4 regions of the Scandinavium tedordense genome follow, and region 2 is predicted to be linked to each of the others. Evidence: predicted binding sites of a transcription regulator. Region 2 holds the regulator's gene; each other region holds the start of a gene.

Region 1 (8,009 bases), on a different contig from region 2:
TCGCATTTCCGCCGCTGGTACAGCCAGTCCGGTACGCCGGTGGTGACCGTGCATGACGACTACAACCCGGAAACAGAGCAGTACACGCTGACCATCAAACAGCACACGCCGCCAACCTCTGAACAGCAGGAAAAGCTGCCGCTGCATATTCCGTTCGACATTGAACTGTATGACAACGAAGGCAAGGTGATCCCGCTGCAGAAGGGCGGTCACCCAGTGCATAATGTGCTGAATGTGACCCAAGCCGAGCAGACGTTTATCTTTGATAATGTCTACTTCCAGCCAGTGCCGTCGCTGCTGCGCGAGTTCTCCGCACCGGTAAAACTGGAATATAAATGGAGCGATCAGCAGCTAACGTTCCTGATGCGTCACGCGCGTAACGATTTCTCTCGTTGGGATGCGGCGCAGAGTCTGCTTGCGACTTACATTAAGCTGAATGTGAACCGTCATCAGCAGCGTCAGCCGCTGTCTCTGCCGGTACATGTGGCTGATGCATTCCGTGCAATTTTGCTGGATGAGAAAATTGATCCGGCGCTGGCGGCAGAAATCCTCACGCTGCCATCGGTGAATGAAATTGCCGAACTGTTCGACATCATCGATCCCGTTGCCATTGCGACGGTGCGCGAAGCGTTGACCCGTACGCTGGCGAAAGAGTTGGCAGACGAGTTCCTCGCGGTCTACAACGTCAATAAACTCGATGCTTATCGCGTAGAGCACGCCGACATCGGCAAGCGTTCACTGCGTAATACCTGTCTGCGTTACCTGGCGTTTGACGATGCAGAGCTGGCTGATAAGCTGGTGATTCATCAGTATCATCACGCTGACAACATGACCGATGCTCTGGCGGCGTTGGCGGCGGCTGTTGCCGCTCAGTTGCCATGCCGTGACGCGCTGATGCAGGAATACGACGACAAATGGCATCACGATGGCCTGGTCATGGACAAATGGTTCATTCTGCAGTCCACAAGCCCGGCAGGTGACGTACTGAAAACCGTGCGCAGCCTGCTGAAACACCGTTCGTTTACCCTGAGCAACCCGAACCGAATCCGTTCACTGATTGGTGCCTTTGCGATGAGCAACCCGGCAGCGTTCCATGCGGAAGACGGCAGCGGCTACCAGTTCTTGGCCGAAATGCTGACCGAACTGAACAGCCGTAACCCGCAGGTGGCGTCGCGTCTGATTGAGCCATTGATCCGTCTGAAGCGTTACGATGCAGCGCGTCAGGAAAAAATGCGTGCTGTGCTGGAACAGCTGAAAGGTCTGGAGAATCTGTCCGGCGATCTGTTCGAGAAAATCACCAAAGCGTTAGCGTAATAGCTGGCTTTTCCCCTCTCCCTCGGGAGAGGGGAATGCCTGTGTCTCTCCCCCCGGGGAGAGGGCATCAGGCATTCGCCGATGCCAATCGCTGTACCAACGGCTCCGATCCCCCACGTTTCATCACCCGGTGCAACACCTCTGCTTCCAACTCCGCCAGACGCACCGACCCTTTCCGGCGCGGGCGCGGAAGATCAACCGTCAAATCCAGCCCAATTTTCCCGTCCTCAATCAGCAGCACCCGGTCGGCCATCGCCACGGCCTCGCTGACATCGTGCGTCACCAGCAACACGGTGAACCCTTGCGACAGCCACAGCGACGCGATCAAATCCTGCATTTCCAGACGGGTCAGCGCATCAAGCGCACCGAGCGGTTCATCCAGCAGCAATAATCCCGGGCGATGAATCAGCGCTCGCGCCAGGGCCACGCGCTGCTTTTGTCCGCCAGAAAGAGCCGCGGGCCACTCACTGGCGCGGTTTTCCAGACCCACTGCCGCGAGTGCATCCAGCGCCGCGTCACGCCATTTTCCTTTCAGCCCTAAACCGACGTTATCGATGACCGTTTTCCAGGGCAAGAGACGCGCATCCTGAAACATCATGCGCGTCTCTTGCTGGCTGGCGGCCAGTGGACCGTTGCCCGCCAGCAGTTCGCCCGCATTGGGTTTTTCCAGCCCGGCGAGCAAGCGCAGGAGCGTACTTTTCCCGCCGCCACTGCGTCCGACCACGGCCACAAACTGTCCGGCCGGAATGTGGAGATTGAGTTCATTGAGCACCGTATTGTTGCCGTAGCGTTTACCAATATTGTTCAGCAACAGCGGAATGCCTGGATTCAGACGAGCCGTATTCATACGGAAATCTCCTTCAATTGGTAAGTCGGATTCCAGCGCAGCCAGACGCGTTCCAGTAGTTGTGCGCTGACATCCGCCAGTTTACCTAGCAGGGCATAAAGAATAATGGCGACCACGACGACATCGGTTTGCAGGAATTCGCGGGCGTTCATCGCAAGATAGCCAATCCCGGCGTTGGCGGAAATCGTCTCCGCGACAATCAGCGTCAGCCACATCAGGCCCAACGCAAAGCGCACGCCGACCATAATAGAGGGCAGGGCGCCGGGCAGAATAACGTGCCAGAACAGAGCCGGGCCAGATAATCCGTAGCTGCGCGCCATTTCAACCAGCCCTTGGTCAATACTGCGGATCCCATGCCAGGTATTGATATAAATCGGGAACAGCGTGCCGAGGGCAACGAGGAAAATCTTGGCGCTTTCATCGATACCAAACCATAAAATAACCAGCGGGATAAGCGCCAGATGCGGCACATTGCGCAGCATTTGGATCGACGTATCGAGCAGACGTTCTCCCCAGCGCGACAACCCGCTGATAAGCCCCAGAAGCAAGCCAATCGAGCCGCCGATAGAGAAACCAACCAATGCCCGCCACGAGCTGATCGCCAGGTGCTGCCACAGTTCGCCACTGGCTGAAAGCGACCAGAACGCTTTGATGACGCCTTCGGGCGACGGCAGAATGCGGGTCGAAAGCCAGCCTGTCACCGAGGCGATTTGCCAGAGGATGACGATGCCCACCGGCAGCAGCCAGGGGGCAACGCGGAGCAACCACTTATTTGCAGGCGTTGCCATAGACACTCCTTAACTCTGCGCGACTTTGCGCGGTAAAAATTCGTTGGCGACGGCCTCGCCCTGCAACCGCAATGCCGGCGGCTGAGGGATTTCCGGGATGGCGACGTCCAGGTGTGGGAACAGCAGTTCACCCACTTTGTAAGCCTCTTCCAGATGCGGATACCCGGAAAGCACAAAGCTGTCGATGCCCAGCGCCGCATATTCATTAATACGCGCCGCCACGGTTGGGCCATCGCCTACCAGCGCTGTACCCGCGCCGCCGCGAACCAGACCTACGCCCGCCCACAGGTTAGGACTGATTTCGAGCTTGTCTCGCTGTCCACCGTGCAGAGCGGCCATCCGCTGCTGGCCAACGGAGTCGGTGCGGGCAAATGCCGCCTGCGCTTTGGCGATGGTGTCATCATCGAGGCGGGAAATGAGTCGGTTTGCAGCCTCCCAGGCTTCGGCATTGGTTTCGCGCACAATCACGTGCAGACGAATACCGAAGCGCACTTTACGCCCGTGTTTAGCGGCCTTCGCGCGGACCTGGGCTATCTTATCTTTTACCTGTGCAGGCGGTTCACCCCAGGTCAGATACAGGTCAACCTGCTCGGCTGCCAGATTCTGTGCTACGTCCGACGATCCGCCAAAATAGAGTGGAGGACGCGGCTGTTGAACCGGGGAAAACAGCAATTTGGCGCCGCGCACTTTTTGATATTTTCCGTCAAAATCGACGGTTTCGCCTTCCAGCAGGCGCCGCCAGATATGCGTAAATTCAGCGGAGGCTTCATAGCGCTCGGTGTGATCGAGGAAAACGCCGTCCGCCGCTAATTCCTGTGGATCGCTGCCGGTTACCAGGTTAAACAGTGCGCGTCCATTAGATAATCTGTCCAGCGTCGCAGCCTGACGGGCAGCGACGGTAGGGGAAATCACGCTTGGGCGAAGGGCGACCAGAAATTTGAGCCGTTGCGTGACCGGGATCATCGACGCCGCAACCAGCCAGGCATCTTCACAGGAGCGACCGGTCGGGATCAGAACGCCGGTGAAGCCGAGTCGGTCTGCGGTCTGGGCTATCTGCTGGAGATAACCATGATCGACCGGACGGGCATTATCGTCGCTGCCAAGATAGTGGCCGTCGCCGTGCGTCGGTAAAAACCAGAACATATTCAGGCTCATGATTTAGCTCCTTGTTGGGCTGCTGAAGGCTGAGAAGTGGGCTGCCAAATGCGGCTTTTGATGTCGACTTTTTTCGGCACCAGGTGATTTTCATAAAACAGATCGGCGGTGTCCTGCTGGCGACGGGCGGTCTCTTCGCTGACCGGACCGATGGCGGTGGGTGGGCGATGATTGAGATAGCTGGCAATCACCGCTTCCGGCAGGCCCATTGTTTTCGCTAGCAGCTCGGTACTTTGCTGACGCTGGCTAATCGTCAGCGCATCGGCCTGACTAAATGTGTCGAGAATGCCTTCTATAAAGCTACCGTTTTTCTCAGCGTAAGGGCGCGAGGCTAAATAGAAGGAGCCGGTTTGCTTCAGCTCGCTGCCATCAGCCAGGACTCGCACGCCGCCGTGCAATAACGCGGCAGAATAGTACGGGTCCCAAATGGTCCAGGCGTCTACGTCCCCTTGCTGAAATGCCGCGCGGGCATCGGCGGGAGTCAGCCAGATGGGTTGAATATCCGTAAATTTCAGGCCCGCCTGCTGTAATGCACGCAGCAAGAGGTTGTGTGAACTGGAGCCTTTCTGTAACGCCACTTTATGGCCTTTCAAATCGGCAACGGTTTTGATCGGGCTGTTTTCCGGCACCAGAATCACTTCCGCTTTCGGCTTCGGCGGTTCGACGCCGACATAAACTAAATCTGCTCCTGCGGCTTGTGCGAAAATAGGCGGAATGTCGCCGGTGCTGCCCAAATCAATGCTGCCCACGTTTAGCGCTTCGAGCATTTGCGGACCGGCAGGAAATTCCACCCACGAGAATTTGGTGTTCGGGTAACGTTTTTCCAGAAGCTGGTGGCTTTTCGCCAGCACCATGCTGATGCTGCCTTTCTGATAGCCGATGCGCAGTGCGTCCGGCGCAGGTTCTGCCGCGTGGCTCCAGGCCGAAAGGGTCAGCAGCCCGGTCAGCGCCAGGCTGCGAATACGTGGGCGAAACAGATTAAACATGGGCGACTCCTTGCGGAAGATGGAAGGCCGGAACGCGGATGTCGCGGCGGTGTAGCGCTTGCCAGAAGGTTTCCAGCGCGCTATCGAGGCGTTTTTGCAGATTTGGGCTGAACTGCGGCTTGTGCTGATAATCCTGAACCTGGCTGTCATCGGCGAAAACGCCGTGCAGTATTTCCTGTGCTTTCAGGGCATTGAGCACGGGTTTCAGGGCGTAATCCACCGCCAGCATGTGCGCCACGGTGCCGCCGGTGGCCAGCGGCAGAACGACTTTGCCTTCCAGCGCACGTTCCGGTAACAGGTCCAGCAGAGTTTTTAACGCGCCAGAAAAAGAGGCTTTATAAACCGGGGTGGCGACAATCAGGCCGTCCGCCTGCGCCAGTTGTTCAATAAGCGCCAACAGAGCAGGGCTGTCAAAGCGCGCATAGAGCAAATCTTCCGGTTCGAAATTCTGCAAATGCCAGTGACATACTTCGATGTCTACCCGGGAGAGGGTCTCTCTGGCATATTCCAGCAGCGCGCTGGAACGTGAAGGAAAACGCGGGCTGCCCGCTAGTGTAATGACACGCATAATCTCTCCTTATATCCCCGTCATACTTCAATCTGCAGGTGCGTTGGCTGCACTCTCTCACCCCAGTCACTTACTCAAGTAAGCTCCTGGGGATTCGTTCTTTTGCCGCCTTCCGGCAACTTGAATTATTTCGGGTATAAATATTTTCATTTATTTAACATTGATAACATTTGTCTGGAGTGTGTCAGAGGCAGGCGCGTTCGCTAAATGATTTTTCCGGCACTGGATTGCCAAAAACTGCAATTAAGTAAACGTTTGCGCTTTTTGAGGCATTTTTTGCGACAGGTCAATTCCCTTTCGGCGGCTGATCGAACATAATACGCCCCCGGTTTGCTACCGGGAATCCAGGAGAGTTCATGTACTACCCCTTCGTTCGTAAAGCCCTTTTCCAGCTCGATCCTGAGCGCGCTCATGAAGTCACGTTTCAACAATTACGCCGTGTAACAGGCACACCATTCGAAGCGCTTGTGCGCCAGAAAGTGCCATCAAAACCGGTCACCTGCATGGGGCTGACGTTTAAAAACCCTCTGGGTTTAGCCGCCGGACTTGATAAGAACGGGGAGTGCATTGATGCACTCGGCGCGATGGGCTTCGGCTCGATTGAAGTCGGTACCGTCACACCGCGTCCACAGCCAGGGAACGACAAACCAAGGATCTTCCGTCTGGTCGACGCCGAAGGTCTGATCAACCGCATGGGCTTTAATAACCTGGGCGTTGATAACCTGGTTGAGAACGTTAAAAAATCCCATTTCGACGGGATCCTCGGTATTAATATTGGCAAAAATAAAGACACGCCAGTTGAGCAAGGTAAAGATGACTATCTGATTTGTATGGAAAAAGTCTACGCTTATGCCGGTTATATCGCGGTCAATATTTCGTCGCCGAATACCCCGGGTCTGCGTACGCTGCAATATGGTGAAGCGCTGGATGATTTGTTGGCAGCGATTAAAAATAAGCAAAATGAACTGCAATCTGTTCACCACAAATATGTTCCAGTGGCGGTTAAGATCGCCCCGGATCTTTCGCCTGAAGAATTGATCCAGGTGGCCGACAGTTTAGTTCGCCATAATATCGATGGTGTTATTGCAACCAATACCACACTCGACCGAACGCTTGTCCAGGGAATGAAACACTGTGACGAAACAGGCGGTTTAAGTGGTCGTCCATTGCAGTTAAAAAGTACGGAAATTATTCGAATGCTCTCTGCCGAATTAAAAGGTCATTTACCTATAATTGGTGTGGGGGGGATTGATTCGGTGATGGCCGCGCGTGAGAAGGTGGCTGCTGGGGCAACGCTTGTTCAGATCTATTCCGGGTTTATTTTTAAAGGCCCGCCTCTGATTAAAGAAATCGTTACCCACCTCTAATCTTCATTGTGCAATTTACAACCAGGGCTTTATTTCCTGCCCTGGTTGTTTTATATTCCACAAATGTTGCTAATTTAAACGTTATGGTCTTTTCTTAATTCAGGCAAATTAACGAAACGGGATTATTCTTTAAGGCAAAGGATGCTTATGAGGGCGGGGAACAGAAATGCGAATTAAACCTGACGATAACTGGCGTTGGTATTTTGATGAAGAGCACGATCGTATGATGCTCGATTTAGCCAATGGTATGTTGTTTCGTTCACGTTTCGCCCGTCGGATGCTGACACCGGATGCCTTTGATCCTACAGGCTTTTGTGTTGACGATGCCGCGCTCTATTTCTCGTTTGAAGACAGATGTCGTGACCTGGAATTAACCAAAGAACACCGCGCAGAGCTTATTCTCAATGCGCTGGTCGCCATCCGTTTCCTCAAACCGCAGATGCCAAAAAGCTGGCACTTTGTCGCGCACGGAGAGAACTGGCAGCCGGTGACCGGCGACGCCGCAGCGGTCTGGCTGAGCGACAGCGGTGAGCGTGTGAATCTGCTGGTGGTTGAGCCGGGTGATAACGCAGCGCTTTGCCTGCTGGCACAGCCGGGGTTGATGTTAGCCGGTCGTACCATGCAGTTAGGCGATGCGATTAAAGTGATGAATGACCGCCTCCAGCCACAGCCGCTGTCGGCTGCACAGGCTTACGGTCAGGCGGTTTAACGCGAAAGGCGCAGCGCGGTTTTTGGAACGCAGCTGCAGCAAAGAATGGTGCCATCTTCAGAGACTGCACTTTTCTTCATCGGGCTGACTTCCCCTTCGACCAGCGTTACGCGGCAACTCCCGCATATTCCGGCCCGGCAAGAGTAGGGCACGCGGATCCCCTGTTGTTCCAGCTGTTCCAGTAAAACCTGCTGATTGTTTCCTTTGAAGACGTCGCCCTCCCAGTCAATGTCGACCACGGCATCCTGCGTGACGTTCACGTCCAGCGTTTCTTC
Region 2 (8,009 bases):
GGGCCGGATAATAATCGGTGACCATCGCCTGCCAGGTGACGGTAGCGGCGCAAACGCCGACCGCCTGAACGAAGCGGAGCACCAGCAGCAGGGTTGCATCACGGACCCACAGCATCCCCAGACAGCCAAAGGCGAATATCGCCAAGCCGGTCAGCAGAATAGGTTTACGACCGTAACGGTCAGACAGCGGACCCCACATCAGCTGTGCGAGGGCAAAACCGGCCAGGAACAGGCTCAGGCTGGCGCTGACGGCAGCAGCAGGGGTTTGTAAATCAGTTTGAATGGCGGCAAATGCGGGCAGATACATATCGGTTGCCAGAAAACCGAGTACGCTCAGGCCAGCCAGCCAGCACAAAAATCCTTTCCCAGGTTGCTTATTCATTTTCTTTCTCGTTGCAGGTGTCGATGGCAGCAGAGTGTAGGGAGTGCAACTTCTCTTGTGAAACGCTAATATTTGTCTGGTGAGTTCAAATTTTTTGCAGGCAGCCTATGTGGTCAGAATATTCTCTAGAAGTCGTGGACGCCGTAGCGCGTAACGGGAGCTTCAGCGCAGCCGCGCAGGAGTTGCACCGTGTGCCTTCTGCGATCAGCTATACCGTACGTCAGCTGGAAGAATGGCTGGCGGTACCGCTGTTTGAACGACGCCATCGCGACGTAGAATTAACCCCCGCAGGTGCCTGGTTTTTGAAAGAGGGTCGCTCTGTTATCAAAAAAATGCAGATCACCCGCCAGCAGTGTCAGCAAATTGCCAACGGCTGGCGTGGCAATTTGGCCATCGCGGTGGATAATATTGTGCGCCCGGAACGTACCCGGCAGATGATTGTCGATTTCTATCGCCACTTTAAGGATGTCGAACTGTGCGTTTTCCAGGAAGTATTCAACGGCGTGTGGGATGCGTTATCCGACGGGCGTGTAGAGCTGGCGATTGGCGCCACACAGGCGATCCCGGTCGGTGGGCGTTACGCATTTCGTGATATGGGGATGCTGAGCTGGAACTGCGTGGTGTCGAGTCAACATCCGCTGGCGCAGATGCCCGGCCCGCTCAGCGATGATGTGTTGCGCAACTGGCCGGCGCTGGTACGGGAAGATACCTCGCGATCGCTGCCGAAACGTATCACCTGGTTGCTGGATAATCAAAAACGGATTGTGGTGCCGGACTGGGAATCTTCCGCGACCTGTCTTTCCGCTGGTCTGTGTGCCGGAATGGTGCCCACGCATTTTGCCCGTCCGTATATCGACAGTGGTGAATGGGTGGCGCTGGAGCTGGAAAATCCGTTCCCTGATGCAGCGTGCTGCCTGACCTGGCAACAAAATGACATGTCACCGGCGCTGAGCTGGCTGCTGGAGTATTTGGGGGACAGTGAAACGTTGAATAAAGAGTGGTTACAGGAGCCGGAATAACCGGCTCCTGAGAGGTCATTAACGGCGGTAGTCGCGGAATGGGCCGTCGGCCACCGAGCGGCGCTCGATCAGGCGAGGATGCACTTCAATAGACTGCGACTCTTCACGCTTATTGACGATGCGATCCAGCAGCATATCGAAGGCCGCTTCACCCAGCGAATCCTTAGGCTGGTGGATAGTGGTCAGGGCAGGGGTAAAGAAGCGCGCGTTGCGCACGTTATCGTAACCAATGACTGAAATATCCTGTGGAACACGCAGACCCATTTCGTCTGCGGCACACAACGCACCCATCGCCATAATGTCACCGCCGCAGAACACGGCGGTTGGGCGTGGCTGTTGTGCAAGAATTTGCTGCATGGCGCGATAGCCGGATTCCGGCTCAAAATCACCCTGAACAATCCAGTTTTCAGGCACGTTGATTTGCGCTTCTTCCATGGCTTTCATGAAGCCCGCCAGACGTCCGGCGCCGGTGTTACGCTCCATCGGGCCAGGAATGACGCCGATTTCACGATGACCGCGTTCGACCAGATAGCGTCCGGCAATATAGCCCCCCTGGAAAGCGTTATCATTCACCGAGTCGGTAAAATCAGCTTTAGATTCGCCCCAGTCCATCACCACCATCGGGATGTGACGGTACTCTTCCAGCATCTCGAGCACCGACTGCGGGTATTCGGAACACATCACCAGTAGGCCATCGACGCGCTTTTGCGCCATCATTGAAAGATAGGCGCGCTGTTTTTCAAGGTTGTTCCAGGCATTACCCAAGATCAGGGTATAGCCTTTCTCGAAGCAGTTTTTCTCAACGGCTTCAATGATTTCAGCAAAATAGGCAGCTTCACTGCTGGTTGCCAGCAGGCCGATTGTTTTGGTGTGATTCACCTTCAGGCTGCGTGCCACGGCGCTTGGGGAGTAGTGCAGCTCTTTAATGGCCGCCCATACCGCGTTACGGGTATCTTCTGCCACGAAACGCGTCTTGTTAATTACATGTGATACAGTTGTAGTGGAAACGTTTGCGCGTTTCGCTACATCTTTAATAGTTGCCATTCGTTCTCACTCCAGACCCTTTCCTTACGCCTGATTACCGACACGAAAACGTTTGCCTTTACACACCCTTAACACAATTCAACTGAATTGCAGTACGCCGGGAGACAGACAGGACGACGGGAGGGGGTCAATGGCTGGTACGCTTTTAAATTAGCGTGGAATTTTGTCTGATTCTGAGGCAAAGGGAAAGAGAAAAATCGCTATGAGCCTAAAACCTGGAAGATTTTTGCGTATATTTGTGCAAAAATGAGCAAGCTCACTTTTGTTGTGGGGATTAAAAGGAGAAAAATTGATGAGTACCGACCTGAAGCTCTCTCTGATGACCACCGTTATCGCTTTGGCGCTGATCGTTGCTGCCGCGCTGACTGCTGTACTGCACTGATTTATCCGGAGGGAGAGCTCTCTTCCTCCTTCTCATTTTCCTTCCTGATTGTTATCAAATTCGCAAAAAACTTTTGCCATTTTGTTTACTTTTGTTTTTTTGTGATTGATGTCATGCTTTTGGCTTCTGCTTTCGCACTGTCTCAATGAGATGGCTTACCGGAGTCGTTACATGAAAATCAATTTCCCCCTGCTGGCACTGGCTGTTGGGGCATTTGGCATAGGTACCACTGAGTTTTCGCCAATGGGCCTGCTGCCTGTCATCGCCAAAGGTGTGGACGTGTCGATTCCCGCGGCCGGAATGCTGATCAGCGCCTATGCCATTGGCGTGATGGTCGGTGCCCCGCTGATGACGCTGCTGCTTTCACATCGCGCGCGCCGTAATGCGCTTATTTTCCTGATGGCAATTTTCACGCTCGGCAATGTGCTGTCGGCTATCGCGCCGGATTACACTACGCTGCTGTTGTCGCGCATTATCACCAGTCTTAATCATGGCGCTTTCTTCGGCCTCGGCTCGGTTGTGGCTGCAAGCGTAGTGCCTAAGCACAAGCAAGCCAGCGCGGTGGCGACCATGTTTATGGGGCTGACGATTGCCAATATCGGCGGCGTTCCGGCGGCCACTTGGCTTGGTGAAACCATCGGCTGGCGAATGTCGTTCCTTGCGACGGCCGGACTTGGCCTGGTGGCGATGGTCAGCCTGTGGTTCTCGTTACCGAAGGGCAGCAGCGGTGAACGCCCGGACGTAAAAAAAGAGCTGTCGGTTCTGATGCGCCCACAGGTGCTGACGGCGCTGTTGACGACCGTGCTCGGGGCCGGGGCGATGTTCACGCTCTACACCTATATTTCGCCAGTGCTGCATACCATTACGCATGCGTCACCGCTGTTCGTTACCGCCATGCTGGTACTGATTGGCATCGGCTTCTCTATCGGTAACTATCTCGGTGGCAAGTTTGCTGACCGCTCCGTGACTGCCACGCTGAAAGGTTTCCTGACGCTACTTATCATTATCATGGCGTTCATCCCGTGGCTTGCGCAAAACGAAATCGGTGCGGCGGTGAGCATGGTTATCTGGGGGGCGGCGACCTTCGCGGTAGTTCCTCCGCTACAAATGCGCGTGATGCGTGTAGCACATGAAGCACCAGGTCTGTCGTCATCGGTCAATATTGGGGCGTTCAACCTGGGTAATGCGCTGGGCGCGGCCGCGGGCGGGGCAGTGATTTCCGGCGGTCTGGGTTACACCTTCGTGCCAGTAATGGGTGCGATTATCGCTGGGGTTGCGTTACTGGTTGTGCTGATGACTGGGCGTCGTCAGCCAGAAGAAGTGTATTCCAGCCATTGATAATATGCCCGGCGGGTGATGTTTCTCGCCGGGCAATAGATTATGCCGCCAGGTTCTTCGCGACAAATTCCCAGTTTACCAGCGCCCAGAAATGCTCGAGATAGTTCGGGCGGGCGTTACGGTAGTCAATGTAGTAGGCATGTTCCCACACATCCACGGTCAGCAGCGGTTTGGCGTCAGTCGTTAACGGGGTACCCGCGTTAGACGTAGAAACGATAGCCAGTTTGCCGTCTGTATTTTTCACAAGCCAGGTCCAGCCAGCGCCGAAATTCTTAACAGCGGCATCGGTGAACTGTGCTTTAAAGTCAGCAAAGCTGCCGAAGCTCGTGTTAATAGCGGCTGCGACGTCACCGTTTGGCTCGCCACCGGCGTTGGGTGCCAGGCAGTTCCAGTAAAACGTGTGGTTCCATACCTGTGCAGCATTGTTGAAAACGCCCGCTTCGGAAGTGCGAACGATCTCTTCCAGCGTTTTGCCCTCAAACGCAGTGCCTTTGATCAGGTTGTTGAGGTTGGTGACATACGTCTGGTGATGTTTGCCGTAGTGGTATTCCAGCGTTTCTACGGAGATGTGTGGCGCCAGGGCGTCTTTTGCATACGGTAATGCAGGTAATTCGAATGACATTGCTTATTCTCCCTATTATTTTATTACTCAATAACCATGCATTGAGTATGGATAGGGTAGCAAATTAAAAGATGTGGCTAAAGAAGAACTTACCCTATCGATATATCGACAGGGCAGGGATCAGCGAATTGTTTTAGGCGTCATCACGCGTCGTGCGCCAACGTAGTGGTTCGCCCAGTAATCTTCGCTCAGAGAGGTAATCTGGATATCGCGGCCGGTGCGCGGGGACTGAATAAATTTGCCATTGCCGACGTAAACGCCTACGTGATCGGCAGTGCCACGACCGCGGGTACGGAAGAACACCAAATCGCCGCTTTGCAGCTCACCCCGGTTAACAGCGCGCGCATCACGCAAGTGATACATTTCATTCGCGGTGCGAGGAATACGGAATTTCACCAGATCTTTATACGCGTAATAAACCAGACCGCTGCAATCGAAACCGGTGCGTGGCGAAGTGCCACCCCAACGGTATGGTTTGCCAATCTGGCCCATCAATTTATTCATCGCCGTTTTTTGTGCTTTCTGCACGCGTGCTTTATGTGCATCCGCAATGGTTAACGGTTTTACGTCTTCGCTAAGGCATTTCTTTTTATGGCCTTTACGTACGCTGCATTTCTGCGCCATTTTGACGGAAGCGGTTTTCAGTGCGGGGCTATGTATTTTGCGGGTGGAGGCGGTTTTATTGACGGCGGATGTTTTTTTACTTTTGGCGGTCGTTGTTTGCTTAAGAGTACTGGTTTTCTTTTTGCTTGAAGTTTTCGTCGTCGATTTTGTTTTGTTGCCCGTCGTTTTCTTTTTACGGTCTGCTTTCGCTTGATGGGACTTTTGCGACGCAGAAGCACGCGCCTGCTCCGATGCGTGGGACAAAGGCGTAATGGACAACGATGTAAACAGCAAAGCACAGAGCGTGATCGAGACTTTATTTATCCGCGCCACTGAGCATTCCTCTGTTAGGCAGGCAAACGGTCATGCCTGGGTATGATTGACAAAACGAATCGATTCTAAAGCATAAAAACATTAATTGTTAATAGTGTTTTTGTATCTGCTGCACAGTTTCGTTAGCGACTGCAAAAAAATGCGTCAAAGTGGACATAACATGCTCGGAAAATGCGCATGTTTAGGCAGGGGAGGCCGATAAAGGCATATTTTTAAGGCAACTTCAAAAGGTCAGAGGTAAAATGCATTATCGTGAACAAAATGTTATTTTCTGACAGCCGTCGTTGACGTTACACTTAGCGACTACAGCCATAAAAAGAAGTTTAAGGAAGCAAGATATGAGTACGACTCTTGAGAAAATCCAGACCCAAATCGCCGAGAATCCAATCCTCCTGTATATGAAGGGATCCCCGAAACTGCCAAGCTGTGGTTTCTCTGCTCAGGCGGTTCAGGCACTGTCTGCCTGTGGCGAACGTTTTGCTTACGTTGATATTCTGCAAAACCCGGATATCCGCGCTGAGCTGCCAAAATACGCAAACTGGCCGACCTTCCCACAGCTGTGGATTGACGGTGAGCTGGTTGGCGGCTGTGACATCCTGATTGAGATGTACCAGCGTGGCGAACTGCAGCAGCTGATCAAAGAGACGGCTGCAAAGTACAAAGACGACGAGCAGAGCAGCGCTGAGTAAGTTTTTGACTGGTAATAAAAAAGCGACCCGATGGTCGCTTTTTTTATTCTTCGCTTTCGCTTTCTGGCAATGGTAGCGGCCAGCCGCCCAAACGTTTCCAGCGGTTGACGATTTCACAAAACAGCTGCGCCGTCTGTTCGGTGTCATACAGCGCAGAGTGTGCCTTGTTGCCGTCAAATTCCATTCCTGCGGCCAGGCAGGCTTTCGACAACACGGTTTGCCCCAGTGCCAGCCCGCTCAGCGCGGCGGTATCAAAAGTCACAAACGGGTGGAAGGGATTGCGTTTCAGCCCGGCGCGTTCAGAAGCGGCCATTATAAAGCTGTGATCGAATGTAGCGTTGTGCGCCACCATGATTGCCCGATTGCACTCCTGATCCTTCATGCCTTTACGTATTTCTTTATAGATAGCGTGCAGGGCGTCGTATTCGCTGACGGCACCACGTTCAGGGTCATTAGGATCAATACCATTAAACGCCAGCGCTTCCGGGACCAGATTCGCACCTTCAAACGGTTCAACATGGAAATGCAGTGTACTGTCCGGCATCAACCAGCCGTCTTCGTCCATTTTTAACGTCACGGCGGCGACTTCCAGCAGCGCATCTGTTTTGGCGTTAAAGCCCGCTGTTTCTACGTCTATTACTACAGGATAAAAACCACGGAAGCGGTCGCACAGTGCATTACGTTGAGCGTTGTCGGACATCAGGATCTCTTAGGCTTACAAAAAGTAGCGCGCATTATGGCAAATTTTGCCAGCAGTTGCAGCAGAGGCAGGAGCAAAAAAATGGGTGCCGTAGCACCCAGGGAGTCTTAATGACCAAGACCTTTACCGGCGTCTTTGGCTTCAATCAGTTCGATTTTATATCCATCTGGATCTTCGACAAAGGCGATAACGGTGGAGCCGCCTTTTACCGGACCGGCTTCGCGGGTTACGTTGCCGCCGTTATTGCGGATGCGCTCACAGGCTTCTGCGGCATTATCTACGCTCAGTGCGATATGGCCGTAAGCGGTGCCGAGATCGTAGCTTTCAACGTCCCAGTTATAGGTCAGTTCGATGACCGCTTCTTCACTCTCCGGGCCGTAGCCGACGAAGGCGAGGGAATATTTGTATTCCGGGTTTTCGCTGGTGCGCAGCAGCTTCATGCCCAGCACGTTGGTGTAAAATTCGATGGAACGTTGCAGATTGCCAACACGCAGCATGGTGTGAAGTAGGCGCATAGTCTTCCCCTTATCGTATTGTTTATAAAGCAGGACAATCAGTATAGCGGCGGATGCCCGCCGCTATCAATGCGGGGATTAGAGTGTAGGGTAGTCGGTATAACCTTCTGCGCCGCCGCCGTAGAAGGTTTCCGGGCGCTGTGGGTTCAGTTCTGCTTTACGTTCCAGACGTGCAACCAGGTCGGGGTTTGCGATGTATGCGCGACCAAATGCCACGGCATCAATCAGACCTTTAGCAATCAGATCTTCTGCTTTTTCCGGAGTGTACGCCCCGGCCCCGATAATTGGGCCGTGGAAACGTTCGCGTACTTTACGACGGAATTCTTCGGTATAAGGCTGACCGCCGGCCCAGTCTGGCTCAGACATGTGCAGGTATGCAATA
Region 3 (8,009 bases), 260 kb from region 2:
ACCGTACGCGGCCAGTACACTTCCGGTTTTGCACAGGGCAAAAAAGTGCCTGGTTACCTCGAAGAAGAGGGTGCGAACAAAAGCAGCAACACCGAAACCTTCGTGGCAATCCGCGTTGATATCGATGACTGGCGCTGGGCTGGCGTACCGTTCTACCTGCGTACCGGTAAGCGTCTGCCGACCAAATGTTCCGAAGTTGTTGTGTACTTCAAAACGCCTGAACTAAATCTGTTCAAAGAGTCCTGGCAGGAGTTGCCGCAGAACAAGCTGACTATTCGTCTTCAGCCGGACGAAGGCGTGGATATTCAGATCCTCAACAAAGTGCCGGGTCTGGATCACAAGCACAATCTGCAAACCACCAAACTTGATCTGAGCTATTCCGAAACCTTCAATGAAACTCACCTGGCTGATGCGTATGAGCGTCTGCTGTTGGAAACCATGCGCGGTATCCAGGCGCTGTTCGTGCGTCGTGATGAAGTGGAAGAAGCGTGGAAATGGGTCGACTCAATCACTGAAGCCTGGGCTGCCGATCAGGATGCGCCAAAACCGTATCAGGCAGGCACCTGGGGTCCGGTCGCTTCCGTCGCGATGATCACGCGTGATGGGCGTTCCTGGAACGAATTCGAGTAACCATACTGGCAGGCTATTTTGCTTGCCATTTTGAACCTGGGCTGTGCTCACCCTCCTCACGGACTGCGTGTACGCTGCGGAGGGTGCGCACTGTCCGTGTCCAAACTTTCGGCACCCATAACGCCTGACGGTTATGGTTCCGGGATACTCCGAATAGAGTATTTTACCGGTAACATGATCTGACACAGCATCTCGTGCGAAATTTGCACTTTTAAGCCCCGGGAGGTTCACCCTCGGGGCTTTTTTCATTACAATTGCGGGAGATGAATTTGCCCCTGAGCTACAGCAGACGCGCGTTTCAGCATTGTTAATGACTCCTGAACTTCGTGTTAATGCATAAGCCCAGACACTCAGAGTTTGAGGAGCTTTTATGAATCCTGCACTGTTACGCGTAACAAATCGTATTGTTGAGCGCTCTAAAGAAACCCGTCGCGCCTACCTCGCCCGCATCAATCAGGCCAAATCCGACACTGTCCAGCGCTCACGCCTGGCCTGCGGTAACCTGGCGCATGGCTTTGCGGCCTGCCAGCCGGATGACAAAGCATCGCTGAAAAGCATGCTGCGTAACAACATCGCCATCATCACCTCGTATAACGATATGCTTTCCGCGCACCAGCCATACGAGCACTACCCGGACGTTATCCGCCAAGCGCTGCATGGCGTGAATGCGGTAGCTCAGGTCGCCGGTGGCGTGCCCGCAATGTGCGATGGCGTCACGCAGGGTCAGGACGGAATGGAGCTGTCGCTGCTGAGCCGCGAAGTGATCGCCATGTCAGCGGCCGTTGGGTTGTCTCACAATATGTTTGACGGTGCGCTGTATCTCGGCGTGTGCGACAAAATCGTCCCTGGTCTGGCCATGGCGGCGCTGTCATTTGGTCATCTGCCGTCGATCTTCATTCCATCAGGCCCGATGTCCAGCGGTCTGCCGAACAAAGAAAAAGTGCACATTCGCCAGCTGTTTGCCGAAGGCAAAGTTGACCGCACGGCACTGCTGGAATCGGAAGCTGCGTCTTATCACGCGCCGGGCACCTGCACGTTCTACGGCACCGCCAACACCAACCAGATGGTTATCGAATTTATGGGCATGCAGCTGCCGGGATCCTCGTTCGTACATCCGGATGCGCCAATGCGTGAAGCGCTGACCGCTGCCGCCGCTCGCCAGGTGACCCGCATGACCGGCAACGGTAATGAATGGATGCCGCTCGGAAAAATGATCGACGAGAAAGCCGTGGTTAATGGGATCGTGGCGCTGCTGGCGACCGGTGGTTCTACCAACCACACGATGCATCTGGTGGCGATGGCACGCGCTGCGGGCATTATCATCAACTGGGATGACTTCTCTGATATTTCCGACGTTGTGCCGCTGATGGCGCGTCTGTACCCGAACGGCCCGGCTGATATCAACCATTTCCAGGCTGCGGGTGGCGTACCGGTGCTGGTGCGTGAACTGCTGAAAGGCGGCCTGCTGCACGAAGACGTAGAAACCGTTGCCGGTCATGGACTGTCTCGCTACACCATGGAACCGTGGCTGAATAACGGCGAGCTGGACTGGCGCGACGGTGCGCAGGCATCGCTGGATGAGGCGGTCATTGCCACTATTGATAAACCGTTCTCCCATCATGGCGGCACTAAAGTGCTGAGTGGCAACCTCGGTCGCGCGGTGATGAAGACTTCCGCCGTGCCGCTTGAAAACCAAATTATCGAAGCGCCGGCGGTAGTCTTTGAGAGTCAGCATGACGTGCTGCCTGCCTTCGAAGCGGGTCTGTTGGACAAAGATTGCGTGGTTGTTGTACGTCTTCAGGGACCAAAAGCTAACGGCATGCCAGAATTGCATAAACTTATGCCGCCATTAGGTGTATTATTGGACCGTTGTTTCAAAATTGCATTGGTCACCGATGGACGGCTTTCAGGCGCATCCGGTAAAGTGCCTTCAGCTATTCACGTCACGCCTGAAGCGTACGACGGCGGGCTGCTGGCGAAAGTCCATGACGGCGATATGATCCGCGTGAATGGACAAACCGGCGAGCTGACGCTGCTGGTGGATGAAGCCGAACTGGCCGCCCGCAAACCGCATTTACCTGACCTGAGCGCATCACGGGTTGGGAGTGGTCGCGAACTGTTCAGTGCACTGCGCGAGAATCTTTCCGGTGCAGAGCAGGGCGCAACCTGCATCACTTTTTAATACGACGAAATTACTCATTCTGGCGAGAGAAAAACTCTGATGAAAAACTGGAAAACAAGTGCAGAAGCAATCCTGACCAACGGCCCGGTTGTCCCGGTTATCGTTGTTAACAAACTGGAACACGCTGTACCGATGGCGAAAGCGCTGGTCGCGGGTGGCGTGCGCGTACTGGAAGTGACTCTGCGTACCGCGTGCGCCATGGACGCTATCCGCGCCATAGCTAAAGAAGTGCCAGAGGCTATTGTCGGTGCCGGTACCGTGACCAACGTTCAGCAGCTGAAAGAAGTGACCGAAGCGGGCGCGCAGTTTGCTATCAGCCCGGGTCTGACCGAGCCGCTGCTGAAAGCTGCGACTGAAGGCACTATTCCACTGATCCCAGGTATCAGCACCGTATCTGAACTGATGCTGGGCATGGACTACGGTCTGAAAGAGTTCAAATTCTTCCCGGCAGAAGCTAACGGCGGCACCAAAGCGTTGCAGGCGATTGCAGGTCCGTTCGCACATATCCGTTTCTGCCCGACAGGTGGTATCTCTCCGGCGAATTATCGCGATTATCTGGCGCTAAAAAGCGTACTGTGCATCGGTGGTTCATGGCTGGTTCCAACGGATGCGCTGGAGAGCGGTGATTACGATCGCATCACCAAAATTGCGCGCGAAGCTGTAGAAGGCGCGAAGTAAGACTTATTTGCCGGACGTGACATTTGCCCGGCGAAATGAAGATAAAGGCTGGGAGTGCGCATGCGCCTCCCGCCTTGTTTTATCCCTTAACGACGACGGCGGCGACCGCGGCTTTCGCCCGTTCAACCGCTGTTTCGACGTCATCAGCCGTTGCCAGCGCCACGCCCAGACGACGCGAACCTTCGATTTCCGGTTTGCCAAACAAACGCAGCTGAACGCCAGCCCCGACAGCGGCTTCCACGTTACCAAAACTGACGTTGCGGCTGGTTAACTGCGGCAGAATGACGGCCGAAGCGGATGGGCCGTACTGGCGGATCGCACCTATCGGCAAGCCCAGAAACGCACGGACGTGCAGCGCGAACTCGGACAAGTCCTGCGAAATCAACGTAACCATGCCGGTATCATGAGGGCGCGGTGACACTTCGCTGAAAATCACTTCATCGCCACAGACGAACAGCTCAACGCCAAACAGGCCATAGCCGCCGAGCGCCAGGACCACATCACGGGCGACGGCTTCGGCACGCTCGAGCGCCAGCGGACTCATCCGCTGTGGCTGCCATGATTCGCGATAGTCGCCGTCTTCCTGACGATGACCGACCGGGGCGCAGAAATGTACGCCGTCTACGGCGCTGACGGTCAGGAGCGTGATTTCAAAATCAAAGTTCACCACGCCTTCGACGATCACTCGTCCCGCCCCCGCCCGGCCACCCTGTTGGGCATATTGCCATGCGGCTGAGAGCTGTTCTTCGCTACGGATAAAGCTCTGGCCTTTGCCGGATGAGCTCATCACCGGTTTGATGATGCAGGGCAGCCCGATTTCGCTGACGGCGTCGCGGAAGCTCTGTTCGCTGTCGGCAAAACGGAAGCTGGAGGTTGGAAGTTTGAGTTCTTCTGCAGCCAGGCGGCGAATGCCTTCTCGATTCATAGTGAGCTTTGTCGCGCGGGCGCAGGGCACTACGTGCTGACCGGCCTTTTCCAGTTCAATCAGCATCTCGGTGGCGATGGCTTCGATTTCTGGCACGATAAAGTCGGGTTTTTCCTGCTCAACCAGCGCCTTCAACGCCTGGCCGTCCAGCATATTAATGACGTGGCTGCGATGGGCAACGTGCATCGCCGGTGCATCCGCATAGCGATCGACGGCAATCACTTCGATACCCAGACGCTGGCACTCAATGGCCACTTCTTTACCCAGCTCACCAGAGCCCAATAACATCACGCGGGTTGCCGCTGGACGCAGCGCTGTGCCTAGTACAGTCATATCGAAATTCCACAGTAAAAAAATGGACGTCAGTATATACGAAAACGTTTGCGTCTGTCTCGGATGAGAAACGACGTGATAAATAACAGGTGCTTACTTGCGTTGTTAGTGATTTGTACCATGCTTTTTAGGGTTATCAGGCGCGAGAGACATTCATATGAAAAAGAGAACAGCAATGACGGCAGTTTTGCTGCTGATGAGTAGCGTTGCGGCACACGCAGCCAGTGAGAAAACGGTGTCATTTAGCAAGTGTAAAGGCCAGGACGCCGATGGCATTGCCGCCAAGGTGAAACAGGATTACACCCAGAACCGAATTAATCAGTGGGCTGATGATCAGAAAACGCTGGGACAGGCCGATCCCGTTGCGTGGGTTAATATCCATGATGTGACCGGGAAAAATGATAAATGGAAAGTACCGCTCACGGTGCGCGGCTCAAATACCGATTTGCATTACGTCGTGACAGTGGATTGTGTAGCAGGAAACGCCACCTATCACGCGCAGTAATTTTCGGATCTTTAGCCAGACCAGACGTTTCCTGACATCGGCTCGCTTAGGCTGAGAGCATTCATCTCAGTATGGCGAGGATAAAATGGCAAACTGGTTAAATCAGATTCAATCCCTTCTCGGTCAATCATCGTCTTCTGCTCAGCCATCCGGCGAGCAGGGACTCAGTAAACTGCTGGTTCCCGGCGCGCTCGGTGGTCTTGCCGGGCTGCTGGTGTCCAGCAAATCATCGCGCAAACTGCTGACAAAATACGGAACCGGTGCGTTGCTTGTCGGCGGCGGGGCGGTAGCGGGCAGCGTGTTGTGGAACAAGTACAAAGATAAAATTCGTACGGCGCATCAGGGTGAACCACAGTACGGGCAGCAGACCAGTCCTGTAGATATGCGCACCGAGCGCCTGATCCTGGCGCTGGTGTTTGCCGCAAAAAGCGACGGGCATATCGATGATAAAGAACGGGCGGTGATTGATTCACAGCTGCGTGAAGCGGGCGTGGAAGCGCAGGGGCGTCAGCTGGTGGAGAAAGCGATCGCCCAACCGTTGGATCCGCAACTGCTGGCCAAAGACGTGCGCAATGAAGAGGAAGCGCTCGAACTTTATTTCCTGAGCTGCGCGGCTATCGATGTCGATCACTTTATGGAACGTAGCTATTTGAACGCGCTCGGCGATGCGCTGAATATTCCGCAAGAGGTGCGGGAAGGCATTGAGGCCGATTTAAAAGCGCAAAAACAGGCACTTTAACCTCAAGTTGGCATGTTTCGCTTGCATCGCTCTGCACATTTGCCACCCTTAGGGTAGGTAACTTGCAGAAGAACAACGACATGCCACCAAAAGCAAAACGCATTCCCCACACCATGACGCTTCATGGTGATACCCGGGTCGACAACTACTACTGGCTGCGTGACGACGACCGCACACAACCCGCAGTGCTCGACTATCTGAAGCAGGAAAACGACTATGGCCGCGAGGTCATGGCGTTGCAGCAAAACCTGCAGGACAAAATCCTGAAGGAGATTGTTGACCGCATTCCACAGCGTGAAGTCTCTGCGCCCTACAGCAAAAATGGCTATCGATACCGGCAGATTTACGAGCCAGGCTGCGAGTACGCGATTTATCAGCGCCAGTCCGTGCAGAAAGAAGAGTGGGACACTTGGGAAGTGCTGCTCGACAGCAATCAGCGCGCGGCGCATAGCGAGTTCTATACACTTGGTGCGTTAGGCATTTCGCCGGATAACGCACTGATGGCGCTGACGGAAGACTATCTCTCGCGTCGCCAGTATGGCCTGCGCATCCGCAGCCTGGAAAACGATAACTGGTATCCGGAGACCCTGGAAAACGTCGAGCCGGGCTTTGTCTGGGGCAATGATTCGCAAACTCTGTACTACGTGCGTAAACATCCGACGACGCTGCTGCCGCATCAGGTGTGGCGGCATACGGTGGGTATGCCTGTCACCGCCGATGAACTGGTATACGAAGAGAAGGACGATACTTTTTACGTCAGCCTGCACAAAACCAGCTCGAAGCATTACGTGATTATTCATCTGGCCAGCGCTACTACCAGCGAAGTGCTGTTGCTGGATGCTGAACTGCCTGATGCTCAGCCGCTGCGCTTTCTGGCGCGTCGCAAAGATCACGAGTACAGCGTCGATCATTTCCAGCATAACTTCTATTTACGCTCCAACCGCGAAGGTAAAAACTTTGGTCTTTATCGCTCACCTGTGCGTGATGAAAGCCGTTGGGAAGCGCTGATCCCTCCGCGCGATGAAGTGATGCTCGAAGGTTTTACCCTGTTTACCGACTGGCTGGTGGTCGAAGAGCGCCAGCACGGCCTGAGCAGCCTACGGCAGATCAATCGTAAAACCCGGGATTCCACCGGGATTGCATTTGACGATCCGGCATATGTGACCTGGCTTGCATATAATCCGGAGCCCGATACCGCGCGCCTGCGTTACGGTTATTCCTCGATGACGACGCCGGACACCTTGTTTGAGCTGAACATGGACACCGGCGAACGTACGGTGCTGAAGCAGCAGGAAGTGAAGGGCTTCGATGCCAGTCGCTATCGCAGCGAGCATCTGTGGGTCAAAGCGTGTGACGGCGCAGAAGTACCGGTTTCACTGGTTTATCATCGCGAACATTTCCGCAATGGGAACAATCCGCTGCTGGTGTACGGTTACGGCTCATACGGCGCCAGCATGGATGCGGATTTCAGCAGCAGTCGTCTGAGCCTGCTCGACCGTGGCTTCGTGTTTGCCATCGCCCATGTTCGCGGCGGTGGGGAATTAGGCCAGCAGTGGTACGAAGACGGCAAATTCCTGATGAAGAACAACACCTTCAACGATTATGTTGATGTTTGCGATGCACTGCTGGCGCAGGGCTACGGCAATCCTGAGCTTTGTTATGGGATGGGCGGTAGCGCAGGTGGAATGCTGATGGGCACCGTTATCAACCAGCGCCCGGAGCTGTTCCACGGGGTGATTGCTCAGGTGCCGTTTGTCGATGTGGTGACGACGATGCTCGATGAGTCGATCCCGCTGACCACCGGTGAGTTTGAGGAGTGGGGCAACCCACAGGAGCCTGAGTATTATCACTATATGAAAGGTTACAGCCCGTATGACAACGTTGTAAAAAAAGCCTATCCGCACCTGCTAGTCACCACCGGTCTGCATGATTCTCAGGTGCAATACTGGGAACCGGCCAAATGGGTGGCGAAGCTCAGGGAGCTGAAAACTGACGATAATCTGCTGCTGTTGTGTAC
Region 4 (8,009 bases), on a different contig from region 2:
TGCAGGTGATGAAGGACGTCAAAAAAACCTGTACCCCAGACGCGAAGATGAGCGATGACGCGTTCGGCGACAAGATACTCGCGTCCGAAGACAATAAGCGCCACGTGCGCGACGCGACGCTGGCGCTTGAGCGTAGTAACCAGAAGAACTACTGGGATGCCATCGGGCAGATTCAGTGCCCGGACATGTGATCCGGGCAGGCAGGATTACTTCATTCGTACTTTTGTCGCGACCAGCAGCGCAGTAAGCAGCATCAGCGTGCCGGATAACATCAGCGGAGACAGCAGGCCGAAATGGTCCAGCGCCACGCCGCCCACGGCGGCACCGCAGGTGTTGGCCAGCTGGATCACCGCCACCTGAATGGAACCGGCTTTTTCGGCCTGGTCAGACAGCGAGCGGGTGATCCACGTTGACCAGCCGACCGGCACCAGCGCAAAGGCAAAGCCCCAGATAACCGCCACCGACGCGGTCACGATTTTCTCACTTCCCCATAGGATAAGCACCGCGGCGCTTATCGCGAGGATTAATGGCGCGCAGGCCAGAGCCATTTTCACCGAACGCTTGAGGATCACCGCCGACAGCGAGGTGCCAACGAAACTGGCAATCCCGAAGCTCAGCAGCACCAGCGTCAGGCCATCAACATCAAAACCCGCGAGGGTCATAAATACCGGACGAATGTAGGTAAAGAACGCGAACTGCCCGGCAAATGCCATGAAAATCGCGGTCATACCGGCCATCACGCCAGGGCGTTTTAATAGCCCGAACATATTCGCCTTCTGTCCGGTTTCACCCGGCAGCGAAGGCAGCGCCTTCCAGACCCACACCACGCACAGCAGTCCCATAATCGCCGCGCCGTTAAAGACGTTGCGCCAGCCGATAATGCCGCCTAAAAAGCTGCCAAGCGGGGCAGCAATCACCAACGCGATGGAGACCGCGCCAAAAATCACCGACAACGCTTTCGGTACCTGTCGTGCGGGCACCAGACGCATGGTGAGCGACGCAGACATCGCCCAGAAGCCGCCGAGTGCCAGTCCCAGGCAGGCGCGGCCAAGCAGTAACAGGCTGAAGCTGGAGGCAAATGACACCAGCAAACAGGAGAGCGTCAGCAGTACGGAGAACAGGATGACAATGTAGCGGCGGTCGGTGCGACCAATCACGTGGGTGACAAACAGGCTGGCGAACATTGCCACGAACGCGGTGGTGGTCACCGATTGCCCGGCGACGCCTTCGGTAATCCCGAGCTCTTGTGCCATCGGCGTCAACAGGCTAACCGGCAAAAACTCAACGGTAATCAGGCAGGCAACGCAAAACGCCACGGCAAAAACCGCAGACCAGTTTGGACGCGTTAACGCCTCACTGCGGGAAAGATTTTCAGTACATTCGCTCATGGGAACCTGCGCATATTGGGTGGGAAATTTGCGCAGTGTAACATTTTGTTTGTGACGCATTTAACGTTTTGGCAACTATAGCTGCGTTCCCCTCTCCCTTGAGGGAGAGGGTGAAATTACTGCGCCGGAGCTGAAACAGGGGCGGGTGCCGCTTCCGTCGGTGCTGGCACCACAGGCTGCACCATGCTCACTTCGCCATTGCTCATCGTCTGCGTCACTTCCTGTTTTGACATATTTACCGCATGCAGCTGGGCGTTGACCGTCGGTTTTAACGGCGCGTTAGCCTGCACGCTGCCGCTGGCACGCAGCTGAAAATTACCGTCGCCGCCAATCGGCAATACCGGCCAGCCCCACTGTTGAAGAATATCCAGCGGCACGCCGCGTCCGTTCAGGTTGATAGCCGTCTGGCGCTGCGGCTGCTGAGACACCGCCCCGCTTGCTTCGATTATCCCTTTCTCTGTAAACGCGCTCAGTTCAGTGATATTCACCGTCGACCCATTCGCTGCCAGCTTCAGCGAAGGACGGCGCACGTCCACGCGATTAAAGGTCGCGGCGGCTGCATTCAGCGCCGCATTACCGCTCCACACACCCCAGATGCCGTTTTTCGCCACCTGAAGGTTATCGCCGTAACCGTCCAGCGACGTGATTTGCCATGGGAAAGCCGGGTCGATGTCGATAACCAGGTTACGACTGGCGGTGAATTTACTCAGGGTCACGCTTTGCAGCCAGGCCGGTAGCGGGTCCATCCACAGTTTTTTCCAGTTCTCTGGCAGCGTGTATTCCAGCCCGGCGATGGCCGTGTCGTCGAGCACCAGCGCGTTGCCATTGCGTAACCAGTTGCCGGATGTACGCACCATTCCGCCTTCCCAGCGCGAGGTAAACTGGCGTAGCACCACGCCCTGCGGGGAAAACGCGGCGTTAAAAATAGGGTCGATAAGGTGCAGCGAGCCATAAATAAACTCGTCGGCGTTCATCGACAGACGCCCGCCGTCGCTGTTCCAGCCTCCGTTGCTTAAGGTGAGATCGCGCAGGCTGAGGTCCAGATCGGCAATCGCCCAGTCCGGGCCTTGCAGTCGCGCGTCGGTCACTTCCAGCGAGCCGATGGTGAGTGATGGCACGGTGGTCAGCGGTGCGAAGAAATCGGCCAGTGATTTGTCGCTCTGCATACGGATGTCGGTCAGGCGCAGGCTGTCGACCAACCAGCTGCCGTCGGCGTTACGTTTGGCATTACCCGTCAGCGAGCCACGCGCGATATCAGCCCCCAGGGTGCTAAGCGTCACCACGCCGTTATCGATATTGCCCTGCACCAGGACGTTGGTCGCGGGCAGGTCATTGAGGGTCATTGAGCCCGCGCTCATCTGAATTTGCGCCTGCTTACCGAGCACGTTGCCCGCTTCCGGCACCCACGGCGACACGCCGCCAGTTACGCGCTGGGCGCTGAGGTTCCAGCTGGTTTCCGGGCTGTTGAACGCCATATTGCTGAGTTGCAACGTATCGGCTTCGAACGGGAACGGCGCGGCGGATGGCGACAGGTTCAGGGTTCCGTCCTGCAACGTAATGGTGTCGGCGTGCAGCGGGTCGGTGAGCTGACGACTGCTCAGGCCAATATCAACCGTTTTGGCGACCAGCGTGGCGGGTTTTCCGTCGCGACCAAAGGTGACATTTTTAAGCAAGATGTGAGATGGCGAGGAAAAACGATGATCCATCGCGTCGAAAACGATGTGGTATTGCGAGTTACTGGAAATCCAGCCGCTGACTTCGCGCGCGCCCCAGCGAGTTTGCAGCAAAAAGTAAAACGCCAGCACGACCAGCAACAGCGCAATAAGCAGCCAGAGAAACAGCTTCCCGATAAATTTCATCGTCTTCCATCCAGTGAAGGGCACATAAAGGAGTTATGCACGATTTGTGCGCAATCCTCAAGGATGGATTCGTTTAATAAGGTTACACGGCGGCCCCAGAAGAGGCCGACGTGATGGGGATCAGCTCTTTTCTGGCGGGAAAACCAGATTCAGAACAATCGCGGTAATACCGCCTGCGGCGATACCGGATGAGAGTAAGTTCTTCAGCCAGTCAGGCGCAAATTGCAGGATCATAGGCTGCTGAGAAACGCCGAGGCCGACGGCTAAGGACAGGGCGATAATCAGGATCGCGCGGCGGTTCAGCGGTTCGCGAGAGACAATGCGCACCCCGGAAGCCGCGATGGTACCGAACATCACCAGCGTCGCGCCGCCGAGAACTGGCTCAGGAATATGCTGCACGAAACCGCTCACCGCAGGGAACAGGCCGAGCACGATAAGCATCAGCGCCACCACAAAACCGACGTAGCGGCTGGCGACGCCAGTCAGCTGGATAACGCCGTTGTTCTGCCCAAAGCAGGAGTTCGGGAAGGTGTTGAAAATCGCTGATACGCAGGAGTTCAGACCGTTCGCCAGCACGCCACCTTTCAGGCGTTTCATATATACCGGGCCGGAGACCGGTTGTTCGGAGACATCAGACGTTGCCGTAATGTCACCGATAGTTTCCAGTGAGGTAATCATGAACACCAGCATCAGCGGCAGCAGCAGGTTCCAGTCGATGCCAAGACCGTAATAGAGTGGGGTTGGAACCATAATTACCGGGCTGTTGGTCGGTGCGGTTTCAGGCAGCATGCCCATAAACCAGGCTGCGACGTAACCGGCCGCCATCGCGATCACCAGCGAGGCAATGCGCAGATACGGGTTACGCTGACGGTTAAGAACGATAATGATCGCCAACACAATGCCCGCCAGCAGCAGGTTTTTCGGTGCACCGAAGGTGTGGTCGGCCATTGCGGCGTAGCCCCCGCCGATGGAAGTCAGGCCAACCTGTATTAAGGACAGGCCGATAATCATCACCACCACGCCGGAAACCAGTGGCGTAATCACGCGGCGCGCCAGGTGCAGCACGCGGGACAGCGCCATTTCGGTAAAGCTTGCCAGCATCAACGTGCCAAACAGCGCCGCCATCATCGTTGGAACATCCGCACCACCATTTTTCAGCGCCGTACCGCCCATAATTAACGGGGCCACGAAATTAAAGCTGGTGCCCTGTATCGACAGCAGTCCGGAGCCAACCGGACCCCACGCTTTTATTTGAATGACGGATGCGACACCTGAAGCAAACAGCGACATACTGATAATGTGTTGCGTATCGTCTGCCGGTAAACCGAGCGCCTGACAAATCAGCAGGGCCGGGGTGATCACCGCGACGAACATCGCCAGCAAGTGCTGGAAGGCGGCGAACAGGGTCTGCGCGAGTGGTGGACGGTCTTCCAGGCGGTAGATTAGTTCACTGTTTTGCATTGGCGCAATCGGTTGCGCACTTTCAGCTTCAAGGGTGTTCACTGACATTTCTGAGGCGATCCCGTGGTGGAAAAGGGGGGATTTTAGCGGACTGCCAGGCAAAAGCAAACGGTTGCTTTCAATATATTAAGGAAGCATAACTATGCAGTTTTTTATGCTGTTTTTGCACGTTTTGTCGCAAATTTAACCGCCGGTGAGATTTTTTTCTGTCATTTTTCACTGTATTTTGCGTAAAATCCGGCTCCTGATAATAACGATGAGAACATTCATTACAGGTATTCACGTCGCTAAAATTGGATTATGCGCTAACAAGGAGCTTTTATGTTTCATCTCGATACGTTATCGACGCTTGTTGCGGCAACGCTGGTGTTGCTGTTAGGACGCAAACTTGTCCATACCGTCCCACTCTTCAAAAAATACACAATCCCTGAACCCGTAGCAGGTGGTCTGCTGGCTGCGCTGGCACTGCTGGTGCTGAAAAAGAGCATGGGCTGGGAAATCGATTTCGATATGAGCCTGAAAGATCCGTTGATGATGGCCTTCTTTGCCACCATTGGCCTGAACGCCAATCTTGCGAGCCTGCGCACCGGCGGCAAAGTGGTTGGCACCTTCCTGATTGTGGTGGTAGGGCTACTGCTGATGCAGAACGCCATCGGGATTGGTATGGCGAAAATGCTGGGGCTGGATCCGCTGATGGGCCTGTTGGCCGGTTCGATTACGCTTTCCGGTGGTCATGGCACCGGTGCGGCCTGGAGTAAGCTGTTCGTCGAACGTTATGGTTTCGCCAATGCCACCGAAGTGGCGATGGCCTGTGCGACCTTTGGTTTGGTGCTGGGCGGCCTGATTGGCGGCCCGGTGGCGCGTTATCTGGTAAAACATTCCTCTACGCCAGACGGTAAACCAGACGATTTAGAAGTGCCAACGGCTTTCGAAAAGCCAGAAGTGGGTCGCATGATCACTTCTTTAGTGCTGATTGAAACCATTGCGCTGATTGCTATCTGTCTTACCGTCGGGAAAATCGTTGCGCAATTGCTGGTGGGCACCACGTTTGAGCTGCCAACCTTCGTTTGCGTGCTGTTTGTCGGGGTTATCCTCAGCAATGGTCTGGCAGTACTGGGCTTCTATCGCGTGTTTGAACGCGCCGTATCGGTGCTCGGGAACGTGTCGCTGTCGCTGTTCCTGGCAATGGCGCTGATGAGCCTGAGACTGTGGGAGCTGGCTTCTCTGGCGCTGCCAATGCTGGCAATTCTGGCGGTGCAAACTGTCGCGATGGCGCTGTACGCGGTGTTCGTAACCTATCGCATGATGGGCAAAAACTACGATGCAGCGGTGCTGGCTGCGGGACACTGTGGATTTGGTCTGGGGGCAACGCCAACGGCGATTGCCAATATGCAGGCCATCACCGAACGTTTCGGACCGTCGCACATGGCGTTCCTGGTGGTGCCAATGGTCGGCGCATTCTTTATTGATATCGTGAATGCGTTGGTGATCAAGCTGTATCTGTTGTTGCCTATGTTTGCATAGCGATGTGCCATCGGGCAGAAACACAAAGGCCGGGGATTATCCCCGGCCTTTTTTATGGCTCAAACAGTCAGGTTTAATCGTGATCTTCCCACGCCATCGCGCGTTTCACCGCTTTCTGCCAGCCGCTGTAACGGTAGTTACGCTCGGTGGTTTCAATCCCCGGACGGAATTCACGTTCGATCACTGCTTTTTCTTTCAGTTCGTCCAGATTCTGCCAGAAGCCCACCGCCAGACCGGCAAGATACGCCGCGCCCAGCGCCGTGACTTCACGCACTTCCGGACGCTCAACGCGCGTGCCGAGAATGTCTGACTGGAACTGCATCAGGAAATTGTTGGCAACAGCACCGCCATCCACGCGCAGGGCGTGCAGACGAATACCGGAGTCGGCCTGCATCGCTTCCAGCACGTCGCGAGTCTGATAGGCGATGGATTCGAGCGTGGCGCGAATAATGTGATTCGAGTTCACGCCGCGCGTCAGACCGAATATTGCGCCACGGGCATACGGGTCCCAGTATGGCGCACCGAGGCCAGTAAATGCCGGAACCACGTATACGCCGTTGGTGTCGTTCACCTTGGTCGCAAAATATTCGGAATCGAAAGCATCGTTAATCAGCTTCATTTCGTCACGTAGCCACTGAATGGATGCGCCCGCCATGAATACCGCGCCTTCCAGGGCATAATTCACTTCGCCTCTCGGGCCACAAGCGATGGTGGTCAGCAGGCCGTGTTCTGATTTGACGGCGGTTTCGCCAGTGTTCATCAGCATAAAGCAGCCGGTGCCGTAGGTGTTTTTCGCCATCCCTTCTTTGACGCAAAGCTGGCCGAACAGTGCCGCCTGCTGGTCACCGGCGATGCCGGCGATAGGAATACGCGTGCCGCCTTTACCGCCGATGTTAGTCTGGCCGTACACTTCGGATGATTTACGCACTTCTGGCAGCATCGCGCGCGGGATATCCAGCGCCTCGAGCATTTTGTCGTCCCAGTCCAGTTCGTGAATATTGAACAGCATGGTGCGTGAGGCGTTGGTGTAGTCGGTAACGTGTACACGGCCCTGCGTCATACGCCAGATAAGCCAGGTGTCAACGGTACCGAACAGCAGTTCACCACGTTTAGCCCGCTCGCGCGCGCCTTCTACGTGGTCGAGGATCCACTTCACTTTGGTGCCGGAGAAGTACGGGTCAATCACCAGCCCGGTTGTGCTGCGCACGTAGTCTTCCATGCCATCACGCTTGAGCTGCTCGCAGATATCCGCCGTACGACGGCACTGCCAGACGATGGCGTTGTAAATCGGCTTACCGGTTTCTTTATCCCAAACGATGGCGGTTTCACGCTGGTTGGTGATGCCGATAGCCGCCACTTCATCGGAACTGATGTCGGCTTTCGCCAGCACTTCAATCAGGGTGGAACTCTGAGAAGCCCAGATTTCCATCGGGTCGTGCTCAACCCAGCCTGGCTTAGGATAAATTTGTTCGAATTCGCGCTGCGAAACGCTGACGATATTGGCGTCGTGATCCATGACAACGGCGCGGGAGCTGGTTGTACCCTGGTCGAGTGCAACGATGTATTTTTTGTCAGTCATAATGCTAAGTCCCGTAGTCAGATTACAGCGAAGCTTTGTGTTGTGTGGTGCTGGCGGTGGTTTCGTTCTCTTCCACCTCGCAGACGTCGCACGGTAAATTGCGGCCAATCAGCTTGCGATAGCCGAATGCGCCCAGCGACGCGCCGACGATCGGTGCGAGCAGCGGCACCACGAAATACGGAATATCTTTGCCGCCGG

Evidence for each region. Region 2 encodes PurR, which represses purine synthesis genes. Its sites were predicted from a motif close to CANGCAAACGTTTGCNTG; they were not measured.
Region 1: the regulator PurR is predicted to act here: its motif matches at 5,903-5,920, upstream of pyrD (quinone-dependent dihydroorotate dehydrogenase).
Region 3: the regulator PurR is predicted to act here: its motif matches at 4,786-4,803, upstream of purT (formate-dependent phosphoribosylglycinamide formyltransferase).
Region 4: the regulator PurR is predicted to act here: its motif matches at 4,810-4,827, upstream of MUU46_RS11420 (nucleobase:cation symporter-2 family protein).

The regions. Positions count from the first base shown of each region.
Region 1 covers NZ_JALIGG010000057.1:670,262-678,270, forward strand. Annotated here, with positions in the region: gene pepN (aminopeptidase N) at 1-1,314, shown strand, start outside; gene ssuB (aliphatic sulfonates ABC transporter ATP-binding protein) at 1,382-2,161, opposite strand; gene ssuC (aliphatic sulfonate ABC transporter permease SsuC) at 2,158-2,949, opposite strand; gene ssuD (FMNH2-dependent alkanesulfonate monooxygenase) at 2,959-4,104, opposite strand; gene MUU46_RS19140 (sulfonate ABC transporter substrate-binding protein) at 4,101-5,090, opposite strand; gene ssuE (NADPH-dependent FMN reductase) at 5,083-5,658, opposite strand; gene pyrD (quinone-dependent dihydroorotate dehydrogenase) at 6,015-7,025, shown strand; gene zapC (cell division protein ZapC) at 7,192-7,734, shown strand; gene MUU46_RS19160 (YcbX family protein) at 7,731-8,009, opposite strand, start outside.
Region 2 covers NZ_JALIGG010000056.1:70,434-78,442, reverse strand. Annotated here, with positions in the region: gene punC (purine nucleoside transporter PunC) at 1-382, opposite strand, end outside; gene punR (DNA-binding transcriptional activator PunR) at 490-1,401, shown strand; gene purR (HTH-type transcriptional repressor PurR) at 1,420-2,445, opposite strand; gene cydH (cytochrome bd-I oxidase subunit CydH) at 2,738-2,827, shown strand; gene MUU46_RS13510 (MFS transporter) at 2,999-4,165, shown strand; gene sodB (superoxide dismutase [Fe]) at 4,206-4,787, opposite strand; gene MUU46_RS13500 (C40 family peptidase) at 4,908-5,723, opposite strand; gene MUU46_RS13495 (Grx4 family monothiol glutaredoxin) at 6,062-6,412, shown strand; gene rnt (ribonuclease T) at 6,456-7,112, opposite strand; gene gloA (lactoylglutathione lyase) at 7,220-7,627, opposite strand; gene MUU46_RS13480 (alkene reductase) at 7,706-8,009, opposite strand, start outside.
Region 3 covers NZ_JALIGG010000056.1:334,314-342,322, reverse strand. Annotated here, with positions in the region: gene zwf (glucose-6-phosphate dehydrogenase) at 1-630, shown strand, start outside; gene edd (phosphogluconate dehydratase) at 1,001-2,812, shown strand; gene MUU46_RS14785 (bifunctional 4-hydroxy-2-oxoglutarate aldolase/2-dehydro-3-deoxy-phosphogluconate aldolase) at 2,852-3,490, shown strand; gene purT (formate-dependent phosphoribosylglycinamide formyltransferase) at 3,570-4,748, opposite strand; gene yebF (protein YebF) at 4,906-5,253, shown strand; gene MUU46_RS14770 (tellurite resistance TerB family protein) at 5,339-5,992, shown strand; gene ptrB (oligopeptidase B) at 6,073-8,009, shown strand, end outside.
Region 4 covers NZ_JALIGG010000055.1:89,598-97,606, forward strand. Annotated here, with positions in the region: gene MUU46_RS11405 (YicS family protein) at 1-191, shown strand, start outside; gene nepI (purine ribonucleoside efflux pump NepI) at 207-1,388, opposite strand; gene MUU46_RS11415 (AsmA family protein) at 1,505-3,247, opposite strand; gene MUU46_RS11420 (nucleobase:cation symporter-2 family protein) at 3,368-4,756, opposite strand; gene gltS (sodium/glutamate symporter) at 5,030-6,232, shown strand; gene glpK (glycerol kinase GlpK) at 6,306-7,811, opposite strand; gene MUU46_RS11435 (MIP/aquaporin family protein) at 7,834-8,009, opposite strand, start outside.